One region of the Shouchella rhizosphaerae genome, then DNA from elsewhere that is predicted to be linked to it. Evidence: predicted binding sites of a transcription regulator. Region 1 holds the regulator's gene; each other region holds the start of a gene.
The links. Region 1 encodes LexA, which represses DNA repair genes until DNA is damaged. Its sites were predicted from a motif close to CGAACATATGTTCG; they were not measured.
Positions count from the first base shown of each region.

Region 2: a site for LexA is predicted at 1,550-1,563, ahead of V5G21_RS21480 (WYL domain-containing protein). Genes of this name have one in related genera too.
Region 3: a site for LexA is predicted at 1,920-1,933, ahead of uvrB (excinuclease ABC subunit UvrB). Genes of this name have one in related genera too.

Region 1 is NZ_CP144921.1:4,075,681-4,079,912, reverse strand. It holds gene V5G21_RS20405 (MFS transporter) at 162-1,385, shown strand; gene lexA (transcriptional repressor LexA) at 1,931-2,557, opposite strand; gene V5G21_RS20395 (hypothetical protein) at 2,712-2,894, shown strand; gene V5G21_RS20390 (YneB family resolvase-like protein) at 3,092-3,754, shown strand; gene V5G21_RS20385 (DUF896 domain-containing protein) at 3,988-4,227, shown strand.
Region 2 is NZ_CP144921.1:3,547,223-3,551,454, forward strand. It holds gene V5G21_RS17520 (BCCT family transporter) at 1-1,249, opposite strand, end outside; gene V5G21_RS21480 (WYL domain-containing protein) at 1,600-1,830, shown strand; gene thiD (bifunctional hydroxymethylpyrimidine kinase/phosphomethylpyrimidine kinase) at 1,820-2,647, opposite strand; TPP riboswitch at 2,733-2,831, opposite strand; gene V5G21_RS17530 (HU family DNA-binding protein) at 2,849-3,124, opposite strand; gene mnhG (monovalent cation/H(+) antiporter subunit G) at 3,365-3,787, opposite strand; gene V5G21_RS17540 (Na(+)/H(+) antiporter subunit F1) at 3,774-4,049, opposite strand; gene V5G21_RS17545 (Na+/H+ antiporter subunit E) at 4,042-4,232, opposite strand, start outside.
Region 3 is NZ_CP144921.1:715,371-719,602, forward strand. It holds gene uvrB (excinuclease ABC subunit UvrB) at 1-1,655, opposite strand, end outside; FMN riboswitch at 2,078-2,211, shown strand; gene V5G21_RS03860 (DMT family transporter) at 2,329-3,297, shown strand; gene V5G21_RS03865 (IS1182 family transposase) at 3,323-4,232, opposite strand, start outside.

The DNA.
Region 1 (4,232 bases):
CAACTGCATGAAATATGGTGATAACGGAATAATAAGCGCCCTTTTTCCGTTGCCTGCGATTGTAGCGCCCTCAAATCGCGATTTTCACGGTTTGACGGTTCTTCTTTTCCGCTATATATTTAGATTGACGAAATAAAATCGATAGTAGTATGTAAACGAAGGTGATTGGAATACAACCTGAAAAACGAAATTTGCTCATCATGTGGTTTGCCAACTTTTTTGTTTCGGCAAGTATGACGATGGTCATTCCTTTTTTATCGCTATACATTGAATCTTTTGGTCACTACAACGTTGATGAAGTCCAGCGCTGGGCAGGATATGTGTTTGCTGTCTCTTTTTTTGTCGCCTTTCTTGTTGCCCCGCTTTGGGGTAAAATCGGCGACAGGTTTGGACGAAAAAAAGTGTTGCTCGGTACAGGATTAGGCATTGCCTTATCCGTCTTTTTTATGGGATACGTCCATTCAGCAGAACAGTTGTTTGTATTGCGTGCTTTTATGGGCCTTGCCACGGGGTTCATTCCTGCCTCAATGGCGTTGATAGCTGCCCAAAGCAGCAAAAAAACAGCAGGTGAAATGCTAGGAACATTGCAAACAGGGACAGTTTCCGGCGGTTTGCTTGGACCTCTTTTTGGAGGATTGATCGCTGATACAGTGGGAATGGAACTTACATTTTTGTTGACGTCATCGATTCTCCTAATCGCAACAGTCCTCGTTTTAATTGGCGTAAAGGAAGTTGTTTACGAAGAAAAAGGCGAGAGGAAAAGAAAGTATCGTTCAAAAGAAGTGCTTGGGCGTATCGTAAAAAGCCCGCTGCTCTTAATGGTGATGTTTGTTGCTTTAATTGTGCAAATGGCGCTGTTTAGTGTTCAACCATTGCTCGCCTTATACGTCAACCAGATTACCCATAATACTGAAAACATGGCTTTCTTAGCAGGTGCTGCTTTCTCGGTCACTGGGCTTGGCAATTTAATACTAACTCGTACTTGGGGGCAATTCGGTGATCGGATTGGCCATGAAAAAGTGATGATGATTTTGCTGCTATTATCAGGCCTGTTGTTTATCCCACAAGCATTTGTCGGCTCTCTTTGGCAACTGATTGTCTTACGTTTTCTGTTTGGCATGGCCGTAGGCGGCTTACTACCGTGCACAACCGCTTTTATCCGCCAGGCGTGCCCTGTTGCCATGCAAGGGGAAGTGCTTGGCTATAACCAAAGTTTTCGCTTTCTTGGAAATGTGTTAGGGCCTGTTCTCGGCGGAATGATAGCAAGTGGCTATGGCATCCCATATGTATTTATTTCGGCTGGTTTGCTGTTCCTGATGACAGCAGTCGTGCTTAAATGGACTCTTAGCCATCAGCAAAAGGAACATAGCAGCCAACCAGACTAAAAAAGCTTTCTGCGAGTGTTCTACTCGCAAGAAAGCAAATGGAATTAGGTTAATACGTTGGGCGAGAGGTGTTCTATAGCTAATTTAGTTGTTAAATTTTTGGCTCTACCAGTGCTTGATCGTTCTTGTCCTTTTCGGTGCATGAGAACAGCGATTGTTCGGTCATCAGAGCATAGCTATTATGCTAGTAGCATCGCTATCGTTATAGTAGTACTAAGCTTGTTTTCCTTTGGCATCCTAATGGCTTTTAAAAAAGATTGGTGAAGGAATAGGCAATTAAATACGGCATAAGTAGAACCACCTTCTTCTCATTTATTATATGTACGAGCGAAAAAACTGCTTGGTCATTTGCAAGATGGCAGCTACACAAAAAAGACTCTTTTATCCCCATTCGATGAAAGAGTCTTTAGTGTTTGTAGAAAATTAGCTTTGATCGATTGGACGAGTCGTGTCAAGCACGAACCTCTTTTGTTTTGCTTCCATCTGACAAGCGTATTTCAGATTTAAGGGGCTTGGTCAACAGCTTGAAAAAGCCTATTGGTCCGTTAGTGGATCGTGCGGAACACTCCGATGACTTTTCCGAGAATCGTGCAGTTTTCAAGGATAATTGGTTCCATTGAAGAATTCTCTGGTTGGAGACGAATGTAGTCCTTTTCCCGGAAAAACCGTTTTACTGTTGCTTCATTATCTTCTGTCATGGCTACAATAATATCGCCATTATCGGCTGTTTGCTGTTGCCGTACGATCACTTGGTCTCCATCGTAAATACCTGCTTCAATCATGCTTTCCCCTTGAATGACAAGCGCATACGTATTGTCGTAAGCGGCAAGGTGGTCGGGGAGTGGCAAGTAATCTTCGACGTTTTCAACAGCAGTAATTGGCACACCTGCGGTAACTTTTCCGATTACCGGAATAAAGCTTGCTGTCTCTTTTTTGACAAATGTATCATTATCAAATCCGAGAGAAAGGACTTCAATCGCCCGCGGTTTAGTAGGATCGCGGCGAATGTAGCCTTTTTTTTCTAATCTGGCCAAGTGGCCGTGTACGGTGGAACTTGAAGCAAGTCCAACTGCTTCACCAATTTCCCGGACGGACGGCGGGTACCCTTTTTTCTTTACTTCATCTTTTATGTACGCCAAAATTTCTTCCTGGCGCTTCGATAATTTCGACATTTTCCCACCTGCTTTCATATAACTGTTCTAAACAAACTTTACCATATCGAACGTATGAACGCAAACATAAGTTCTAAAAAAAGTAGTTGACACGAACAGTTGTTCCTTGTATTCTGATAACAGAACAAACATTCTCTAAGAACGGGTGATCGTATTGAGGAAACAAGATATGGGGCTAGTAGGCGGCGGCATTTTAACAGTATTGTTCATTTTCTCAAGTTTGGTATGGCCTGGCGAGCAGGAAAAAGACGATAACAAGAAACACGAACAGCAAATCGTGCAAGAGCAAATCGTTGAAACAACTTCGATTGATCGCGTTTTTTTAATTGACAATTAAGACTGCCAGCAATGTAAGTAAGCGAAGCAAAGGTGCCAGAAAGACATACTTCATCTTTTTTAGATCGGAAGCATCTTTGTTTATAAAATGAAGAGGTTGAGCACAGTAGCCATGCCACTAATGTTGACGACATCGATTTGGTTTTAGATTAGTGGATAGGGGCTAGCGGATTTTCACGGGAAGGAGGCCGCGGAGAATTGGCAGAAAAGGGACAAAAACAACAGGCGGCTATCTATTGCCGGGTGAGCACGACGAAAGAAAACCAAGCCAGTTCTTTAGAGAGGCAAGAAAAAGAACTGGTCGAATTGGCAAGGACAAATGGCATGGATGTACACACTGTTTTTAAAGAGCAGGCGAGCGGCTATAGCCTGGAACGGGATTGCCTCCTTGCTTTATTGGATTTATGCAAAGAAGGGATTGTCTCTTGTTTGCTTATTACGGATGATACTCGCCTAGGCAGAGGAAAAACGAAAATTGCGCTCTTGTACCAATTGAAAAAATATGGCGTTCCTATTTATACGGCCCATCATCAAGGGGAGCTTGTATTGTCTGAAGCGGATGAAATGGTGCTGGAAATTGTCGGTATAGTAGAAGAATACCAACGAAAACTACATAATTTAAAAATTAAACGGGGAATGAGGACAGCAGTAGCGAGTGGATACCGTCCAGAGCAGAACTTGTCTAAGAAACGAGGCGGTGGCCGCTACGAACTCGATTTACCAGTGGAAGAGATTGTCAGGCTCCGTGACCGGGGGCTGACTTTTTATGAAATTGCCTTAACTTTAAAAGGGATGGGCGTTGATTGTTCAAAAGCGACTGTTCATCGCCGTTATCAAAAATACATTAAAGAAAACGCATAAGCTGGTGGTTGACAGCAAAAAATGATACAAACCAATCGCTCAGCCGTACAGGCGAAGAAAGAAACGAGTCCATAAGGAATGCGTGAGCGACGGTTTCTTGGAACGACATTTCCAACGCCTAGGAGCAGGGCAGAGCGTATGCGATGTTTGTCTAGCCTCCCATAAGCGAATCGTTTGCCCTTGTGTTGCATGAGTGCTATGATGAGGGGCGAAACAAAAGGTAGGTGATGACGATGTTGTCAAAAGAAAAACTTGATCGCATCAATGAATTGTCAAAGCTAGCAAAAACAGTTGGTTTGACAAAAAAACAAGCAATGGAACAAAAAGCGCTTCGCAACGAATATTTGTCGGCTTTCCGCTCGTCGTTTACGGACCATCTCCATACTGTAAAAGTCGTCGACGCGAAAGGGAATGACGTAACTCCACAAAAATTAAAGGACAGCAAGGCGCAAAAACATAAACGATTGCATTAACTGTA
Region 2 (4,232 bases), 530 kb from region 1:
ACGTAATAAAAAATACAGCGATTAAAAAGATCGTTATAAAGGATGTAATGGTACTAAAGGGCATTGTACTTAGCACGCCAAACAACATCTCTTCATCAGCTAATGTTGAAATAGCGGCAGCCCCCGAAGACTCGGCAGCAATCGATGTCCCCCCTAAAAATGAAAACCAAACAAAGCCTAGCAGCGATGGGACTAGCAGTACGCCAATGACGAATTCTCGCAGTGTCCGTCCTCGCGATACGCGGGCAATGAATGTACCAACGTAAGGGGACCATGCCATCCACCAGGCCCAATAAAACAAGGTCCACGCGTTAATCCAAGCACGGTGTTCTGCACTGTTTGGCGCAATCGTAAAACTAAGTTCAGGCAAGGATTGTATGTACTGGCCAAGTGTATTTGTGAAAAGGTTTAACGAGTACATGGTTGCACCAAACACGGCGAAAAACAGCAACATAAGCACGACAAGTGTCATATTGACAATACTTAAAATGCGGATTCCCTTATCAAGCCCTGTACTTGCTGAAATAAGAAAGAGCACGGTAATCACAACAATAATCGCTAACTGGAGCATAAAGCTGTTTTCTAAGTTTGTCAGGAAGGAAATGCCGCCGTTCATTTGAGCGGCCCCAAATCCGAGCGTCGTTGCAATTCCTGACAATGTGGCAATAATAGCGATCACATCAATCGTTTTGCCAAAGAAGCCATTTGGATTAATTAATGGCGACAACGCTGCGCTAATCAGGCCAGGCTGTTCTTTGCGGAAATTAAAGTAAGCCAAACAAATCGCCACAATTGCATAAATGGCCCAACCATGAAAACCCCAATGGAGAAATACGTACTTCATGGACTCTAGCGCAGCTGCTCCCGTTCCTTCTTCTACAGTCGGTGAGCTCACTGCATAATGAGCAATTGGTTCGGCAGCTCCGAAAAACAGAAGCCCGACGCCGAGTCCTGCGCTAAATAAGAAAGCAAACCATGTTAAGTAACTGTATTCAGGACGGTCTTCATCTTTGCCTAAACGTATCTTTCCATAAGGGCTAAAGATAAAAAAGAGGCATACAAGCAAAAAGAAGGTAACGACGATTAAATAATACCAGCCAAACCGATCGGCGATAAAGGCCTGGGCAGCGGCTGTAATCGCTTCAAGGCGCGCTGGAGCAGAGATGCCAACAACAATAAAGATAAGGAGGATGCCAAGCACCCAGTAAAATACGGGGTCAATCTTCGTTCGTGTGTCATTTGAATTCATTGATGCGCTCCTTGTTTTAAATCAACTGTGATGACGGAATAAACTTTACTTACCCATTTATTCGCGTTTATAACCTGGGAGGTGATTTCCAAATACTTTTCCCATTATACTTAACTCCCATGTATGCGTCTATGAACTCGAACAAAAAGCGATGAAAATAGATAGTTGAGCTTAGGAAGAAGGAATGAGAGGCAAGGAGGATTTACCCACAATGAATGATTGTTAAAACAGAAAGCCCGCATCTTTCTTAGTAAGATGCGGGAGAAAATACAACGAACAAACATTCTGTTTTTTTGTTGACGAACATTCGTTCGATCGTTATAATAATAATCAAAAGGAGTGTGATTATGATGATCCGGTTATTAAACAGAGCTGCTACTGAGCAAGGGCGGGTAGAACTCATCTATGAAGCAAAAAATAAAAAGCTAACCCAAAGGGAAGTTACAGTATACACCGTTACCGAGACGCATGTTTTTTGTTATTGCCATTTAAAAAATGCGTATCGAGCCTTTGCACTGGACCATATTCTCTCATGCGCTTGGTTGACAAATAAACGCGGGAATCGTTCCCTTATTGGTTAACGTTTTTGCCTGGTAACCCATTAAGTCGATGACCCCAATGGTTGGTTGGACCATAGCCATTCCCAATTTGTAAAGACCAAGTAATGGCATCTGCTGTAAAAGCTTTTGCTTTTTGGACTGCATCCAATAGCGCTATGCCTTTAGCCAATTGGGCACAAATCGCTGCTGAGAAGGTACAGCCTGTCCCATGTGTGTGTTTTGTATCCGTACGGGGCGCATCCAATTTAAACAATCCAGTCTCTCTACTGTAAAACACATCAACCGCATCGCCTGTTAAACTTCCCCCTTTTACAACAACGCTTTGTGCCCCTAATTCTTTAACAATCCGTATGGCTGCTTTTTCCATATCGTCAATATCATCAATTTGCATGTCAATTAAATCTTCCGCTTCAGCAATATTAGGTGTGACAATTGTTGCTAAAGGCACAAGTGTCTCGCGAAGCTTAGCGCGCACATGCTTTTCTAGCAATGGGTCGCCGTTTTTGGCCATCATCACTGGGTCGCAAACATAAGGGACGTTTTTGTGGGAATTTAGTTGTTGTTGCAGGAGTTCCATCATTTCTGGGAGCGCGATCATGCCTGTTTTAATAGCGCTTGGGTAAATATCATCGACAACCGCTTGGAACTGCTGGTCGATGAATTCAAGGGGTACGTGGTGGATAGCCCGCACACCTGTCGTATTTTGCGCCACTAGCGAGGTAATCACGCTCATTCCATACACTTCTAGTTCTTGAAACGTCTTGAGATCGGCTTGAATGCCAGCTCCTCCTGTAGGATCGGTTCCAGCGATCGTTAAAGCGCGATAAATCGTCGACAACGCCATCATCCTTTCTGTCTAAAATAAAAAAACAGCCGCCCGTACTTGTGGAGGCGACTGTTGTAATGTAAAAAAAACAAATGTATTTTTTACGTTTCCACTTCCCTACGCTAGTATGAACTAGATCAGGTTGAAGAGTTAAAGGCGAACCTTTTCTCAGCACGAAGCACCCCTAGTGGAATCTATGTGTTTGCTGTTGTTTTACTCGTTAACAGCGTCTTTTAACTGTTTACCTGGCTTGAAAGCAGGGTTTTTTGTTGCTGGGATTTCAATTTCTTCGCCAGTTTGCGGGTTGCGGCCTTTACGAGCAGAACGCTCGCGGACTTCAAAGCTACCAAAACCGACGAGTTGTACTTTTGCTCCTTTTACGAGTGATTCCGTAATGCCATTAAAAACAGCGTCAACTGCTTTGGAAGCGTCTTTTTTAGAGATTTCTGCTTGTTCTGATACTGCATTGATTAAATCTGTTTTGTTCATCTTAAAAAACTCCTTTTCTTATCGTAAAGTTGTTTCATTCTTTTCTTCTTACAGACCAACATATTGCTATATTCGCTGTGTGCGGCTTATAGCGACAATGCCTGCCCTTAATTTACTCATGAATCCTTGTTGTGTCAAGACTTAAAGGCCAAAATAAGGCTGAACACCTGATTTTTAATCACTTTGTAACGTTTTTCCCCAAATTCAGCACTATTCTTGTCATCAAACGTGTCCTTTTATTTAGGGCCTATTTTCTGTAGGTAATGGTTTTGTAGGATTTTCATTTGTTGTCTGTTTGCTGTTGTTCGCATATGTTTTCTTTTCTTTGTCATAAAAAGGCTTCATTTCATCACAAACAGTGGAAGCGTCCATCGGAATGCCTATACGGTAAGCGGATCGAGAAATCATTAATGCTGCAATCGGCACCGTAATAAACACAAATAGAATCGTTAACAACAACTTGCCAATAAACTCGCCTTTTAATACAAAAAAGTAGAGGAATACAGCGGCCATGATCATCATAATGCCAAATGTCGAATTTTTTCCCGTCGCATGGAGACGGGAGTACACATCAGGCAATCGAACGATGCCGACAGCAGAAAGGAAGCCGAAAATAGATCCTAGTAATGCCAAAACTGCGATTAGCCATTCAATCGTCGTCAAACAAATTCCCCCTTTCAAGAAATTTCGCCATGGCGGCTGAGCCTACAAAAGCGAGAATGCCTACGACGAGAAGAATTTCGGTATAGGCGCGTGTGTCTTGAAGAATCATTAAGATGCCGACAAAGCCAATTAATAAGATGCCAACGGTATCAAGCGCCACAATGCGGTCATGATTGGTTGGTCCAAGAAGGGCACGGACAAAACAAAGGAGCGCGGCTAGGCTTAGTATGACTAAAGCAATAGAGAGCAACAAATTAAACATGATAGCGACGGGTCACCTCCAAAATGCCAGCCTCAAATGTATCTTTTGCTTGCTTAACCAGCCCATCTTTGTCTTCGGCATTTAAGGCATGGACAAAAATGTAGCGACCGTCTTCTGAAAACTCAATCGACATCGTTCCTGGTGTCAATGTCATCATGACGGCAAACAATGTTTTTTCCACCC
Region 3 (4,232 bases), 920 kb from region 1:
TACATAATGACACGGCCATTCGCATTTCGTGCAGCCCGGCCAATCGTTTGAATCAACGAACGTTCTGCTCGTAAAAATCCTTCTTTATCGGCATCAAGAATCGCCACAAGCGACACTTCTGGAATGTCAATGCCTTCCCGCAACAAGTTTATGCCGATAAGAACATCAAATGTCCCAAGGCGCAGTTGGCGAATAATTTCTAGCCGTTCTAGCGTTTTGACTTCCGAGTGGAGATAACGGACTTTAATACCGATTTCCTTTAGATAATCAGTTAAGTCTTCCGCCATCTTTTTCGTAAGCGTTGTTACTAACACACGCTCGTCCTTGGCGATTTGGTCATGGATTTGACCGATTAAGTCATCGATTTGCCCTTCAATCGGGCGGACTTCTACTACAGGATCTAGCAAACCAGTTGGGCGGATAATCTGTTCGACCATTTCAGGCGTGTGTTCCAGTTCGTACGGTCCTGGAGTGGCTGATACATAGACGGCCTGGCCAACTTTCTCTTCAAACTCTTCGAATTTTAACGGCCTGTTATCAAGGGCTGAGGGCAAACGGAACCCATGATTGACAAGAATTTCTTTCCGGGCTCTATCGCCGTTGTACATGCCTCGCACTTGGGGAAGGGTAACGTGAGACTCATCGACAATAAGCAAAAAGTCCTTCGGAAAAAAGTCCAACAATGTATACGGAGTTGCTCCCGCTTCCCGAAGCGTCAAATGGCGAGAATAGTTTTCAATCCCTGAACAAAAGCCCATTTCCGCCATCATTTCTAAATCATAACGGGTGCGCTGCTCTAAACGCTGCGCTTCCAACAGCTTCTCTTCCTTGCGCAAAACGGAAAGCCTTTCTTCTAATTCCACTTCAATATTGGCAATTGCTTTTTTCATTTTTTCTTCACGGGTCACAAAGTGGGAAGCCGGAAAGATAGAGACATGGTGACGCTCGCCTTTTATTTCTCCAGTGAGGGCATCCACTTCTGTGATTCTCTCTATCTCGTCGCCAAAAAATTCAACACGCATGCACTGTTCATCCCGTGAAGCAGGAAAAATTTCGACGACATCGCCGCGGACTCTGAATGTACCACGAACAAAATTTATGTCGTTGCGGTCATATTGGATGTCAACCAATTTCCGCAACAGGCTGTTCCGGTCCATTTCCATGCCTGTGCGAATGGACAACACTAAGTCTCGGTATTCTTCTGGTGAACCTAAACCGTAAATACAAGACACGCTGGCGATAATGATGACATCTCTCCGTTCAAACAAGGAACTTGTCGCCGAATGCCTAAGCTTATCAATCTCGTCGTTTATACTTGCATCTTTTTCAATAAACGTGTCTGAAGACGGGACGTAAGCCTCTGGTTGGTAATAATCATAATAACTGACAAAATACTCAACTGCGTTATTGGGAAACAACTGTTTAAATTCGCTATACAATTGCCCGGCAAGCGTTTTATTATGAGCCATCACAAGCGTCGGCTTATTAACGGCTTGGATCACGTTTGACATCGTAAACGTCTTACCTGTTCCGGTAGCGCCAAGCAATGTTTGGTGCTTTTTGCCGTTTTGAATGCCTGTCACAATTTGCTCAATTGCTTTTGGCTGGTCCCCTTGAGGAGAATAATCTGATACAAGCTGAAACGTTTGGTCCATAATCACTTGGTACTTTCATGAATCGGCTTCGCCCTTTTCACAAAAGTGCTACCTTCCTCCTTTATTTATTAATACAAAAACTTCCCTCACTTGCAGACAACCAAACATGTGAGGGATGAAGCTTATTTGTCACTCAATCCTAAAGCCATTTTTATCCAACAATATTAGGCGGGTCGATAGCCGAAACGTTTGCCGTCAAGCATGGGCTTGTTTGGATCTTAGCACGTGCGGTTTTAAGACGTGGCCCGCCTTTGTCGTTCTTTATAAACAAGTGTTCGCTTTTCATTATAGCATAACCTGATGCAAATACCTACAAACTTAACGAACATACGTACTAAAAATAATTTCCAATTGAATTGGATTCCTGACGCTGGACGAATGCCGACAATTACGGTAAGATTAACATGCTAAAAATAATGAATAGGTATCTTCGGGGCAGGTGAAACTCCTGGCCGGCGGTAAAAGCCCGCGACTCTCCTTTTCTTTTATCAATAAGGGGACTGATTTGGTGGAATTCCAAAGCCGACGGTTAAAGTCCGGATGGGAGAAGATCAACGAATAAGCATGGCAAGACGCGCCCATGCTTATTTGAGAGGCCCTGAATGAACGTGCACATTCAGGGCTGTTTTGATTTTTAGGAGGGCCGATTCAAACGAAAGGGTTTTGACATCACATGCAACAACCGCACACGCAAAAAACATTTTGGTTCATTGTAATAGGAGCGGCTTTCTGGGGCATTAACCCTCTTTTCCGCCTCCTTCTCCTTGAAACAATGACGTCTTTGCAGATTGTCTTTATCGAACATATTATTTTGGCTTTTATCGCCGTTCCTCTTATTTGGACATATAGAAGCGACTTGGCTCATTTGTCGTTAGTCGACATTGGCGCCTTGCTTTTCATATCGTGGGGCGGCTCAGCTATTGCTACGTTGTTATTTACACAGGGGCTCACTTATGCAGCGACACACGGAATGGGACAAATCAATTCGGTGTTGCTCTTGCAAAAGCTCCAGCCGATTTTCGCGATTGTGCTTGCCCGTTTTGTTTTAAAAGAATCGTGGCCCAAACATTTTGGGTATCTCGTGCCAGTCGCACTTGTTGGTACTTATTTACTTACATTTGGCTTTTCCTTGCCAATCAGCGGGTTTGGCGATGTTTTTCAACTTGGCAGCCTGTTCGCCATTGGCGCAGCAGCCTTATGGGGCGGCTCCACCGTTATGGGACGTTTGCTTTTACGAAAATGCCGCTATGAAACAGTGACAGCGCTCCGCTTTCTCTTGGCTTTGCCCTTGCTTAGCGTCCTTGTTTTAACTTCGCCAGATGCCTGGAACGAGCCAGCTTCGGCTACAGCTCTCTTCTTTATTAGCATAAACTTACTAGCTTCAGCGCTTTTGCCAGGCTTGGTCTCAATGCTACTTTATTACCGGGGCTTGCAGGCGATTAAAGCTTCTGTGGCTACGATTGCCGAGCTTAGTTTCCCAATGGCAGGATTGCTTGTCTCCTGGGTGACGATGCAAGAAACGGTTACGTTTCCCCAAGCGCTTGGCTTTGCGCTGATCTGGATTGTTCTTTATCAGATTTCCAAGCAACAGGATGCCAAAGAAGTATTGCCGCCTTTAGAAAAACGGGCTGCTTCCGCATAAAGGGCTACCTGTTCCTTTCATGCTGCTACCATAAAAAAGAGGTTGTCCCAAAAGCCTTTAAAATGAAGAAGGGGAGTCGAGATCTGACTTGATCTCGACTCCCCTTTATTTGGATGGATCGGTATTTCGGTGAATGATGGCGGGCAAGGCCCGCCATTTTCTTCAGATTGAGGGCCAACCCCAGCCAACCAAGCTCCACCGTCACCTTTTCCAACCCGCGAAGGTGGAATCGTCGAAACCCGAGATTTTGTTTGGCATGCCCAAATACACTCTCGACGTCCGTTTTTCTTTGCGCGTAGAGTGTGGCTCCTCTTTCACTATGTAGTTTTGCCGCTTCTTTGGCTTTGAGTTCCTCGTAGATGGGGTTGTAATGGATTTGCCGAGGCCCCTTGCCCCTCGTACAGTCTGCTTTGAACGGACACCCCTCACAGGACTCGCATTCATACATCTTGAAGTCGCGCTTGAATCCATAACGATCGGTACGTCGGCTATAGGCTTTAAAGGCGACCTTCCGGTTGTTTGGGCACCAATAGACATCCTCGTGTTCGTCATACCGCCAGTTATACGGATGGTAGGCTTGCTTTAGGAATGATCGTTTTTGTTCTTGGCGATAGGTGTTGTAGGGAATGAGCGATGTGACCGTTTCTTGCTCTTCCATGTAAAGATAATTGCTTTCACTTCCGTAGCCTGCATCGGCAATGAACCAGTTTGGCAAAGGCAGACCTGTCGCTTTAAAGTGCTCAAAATGCGGGATCAAACAACGGGTATCGGTTGGGTTTTGGTGAACCGTGTAGTGAAGAATGAATTGGTTTTGTGTCGCCACTTGCCAGTTATACCCTGCCTTGAGTTGCCCATTGTTCATGTGATCGTCTTTCATCCGCATGAACGTGGCATCTGGGTCGGTTTTAGAAAAGCTGTTGCGCTCGCCAAAGAGG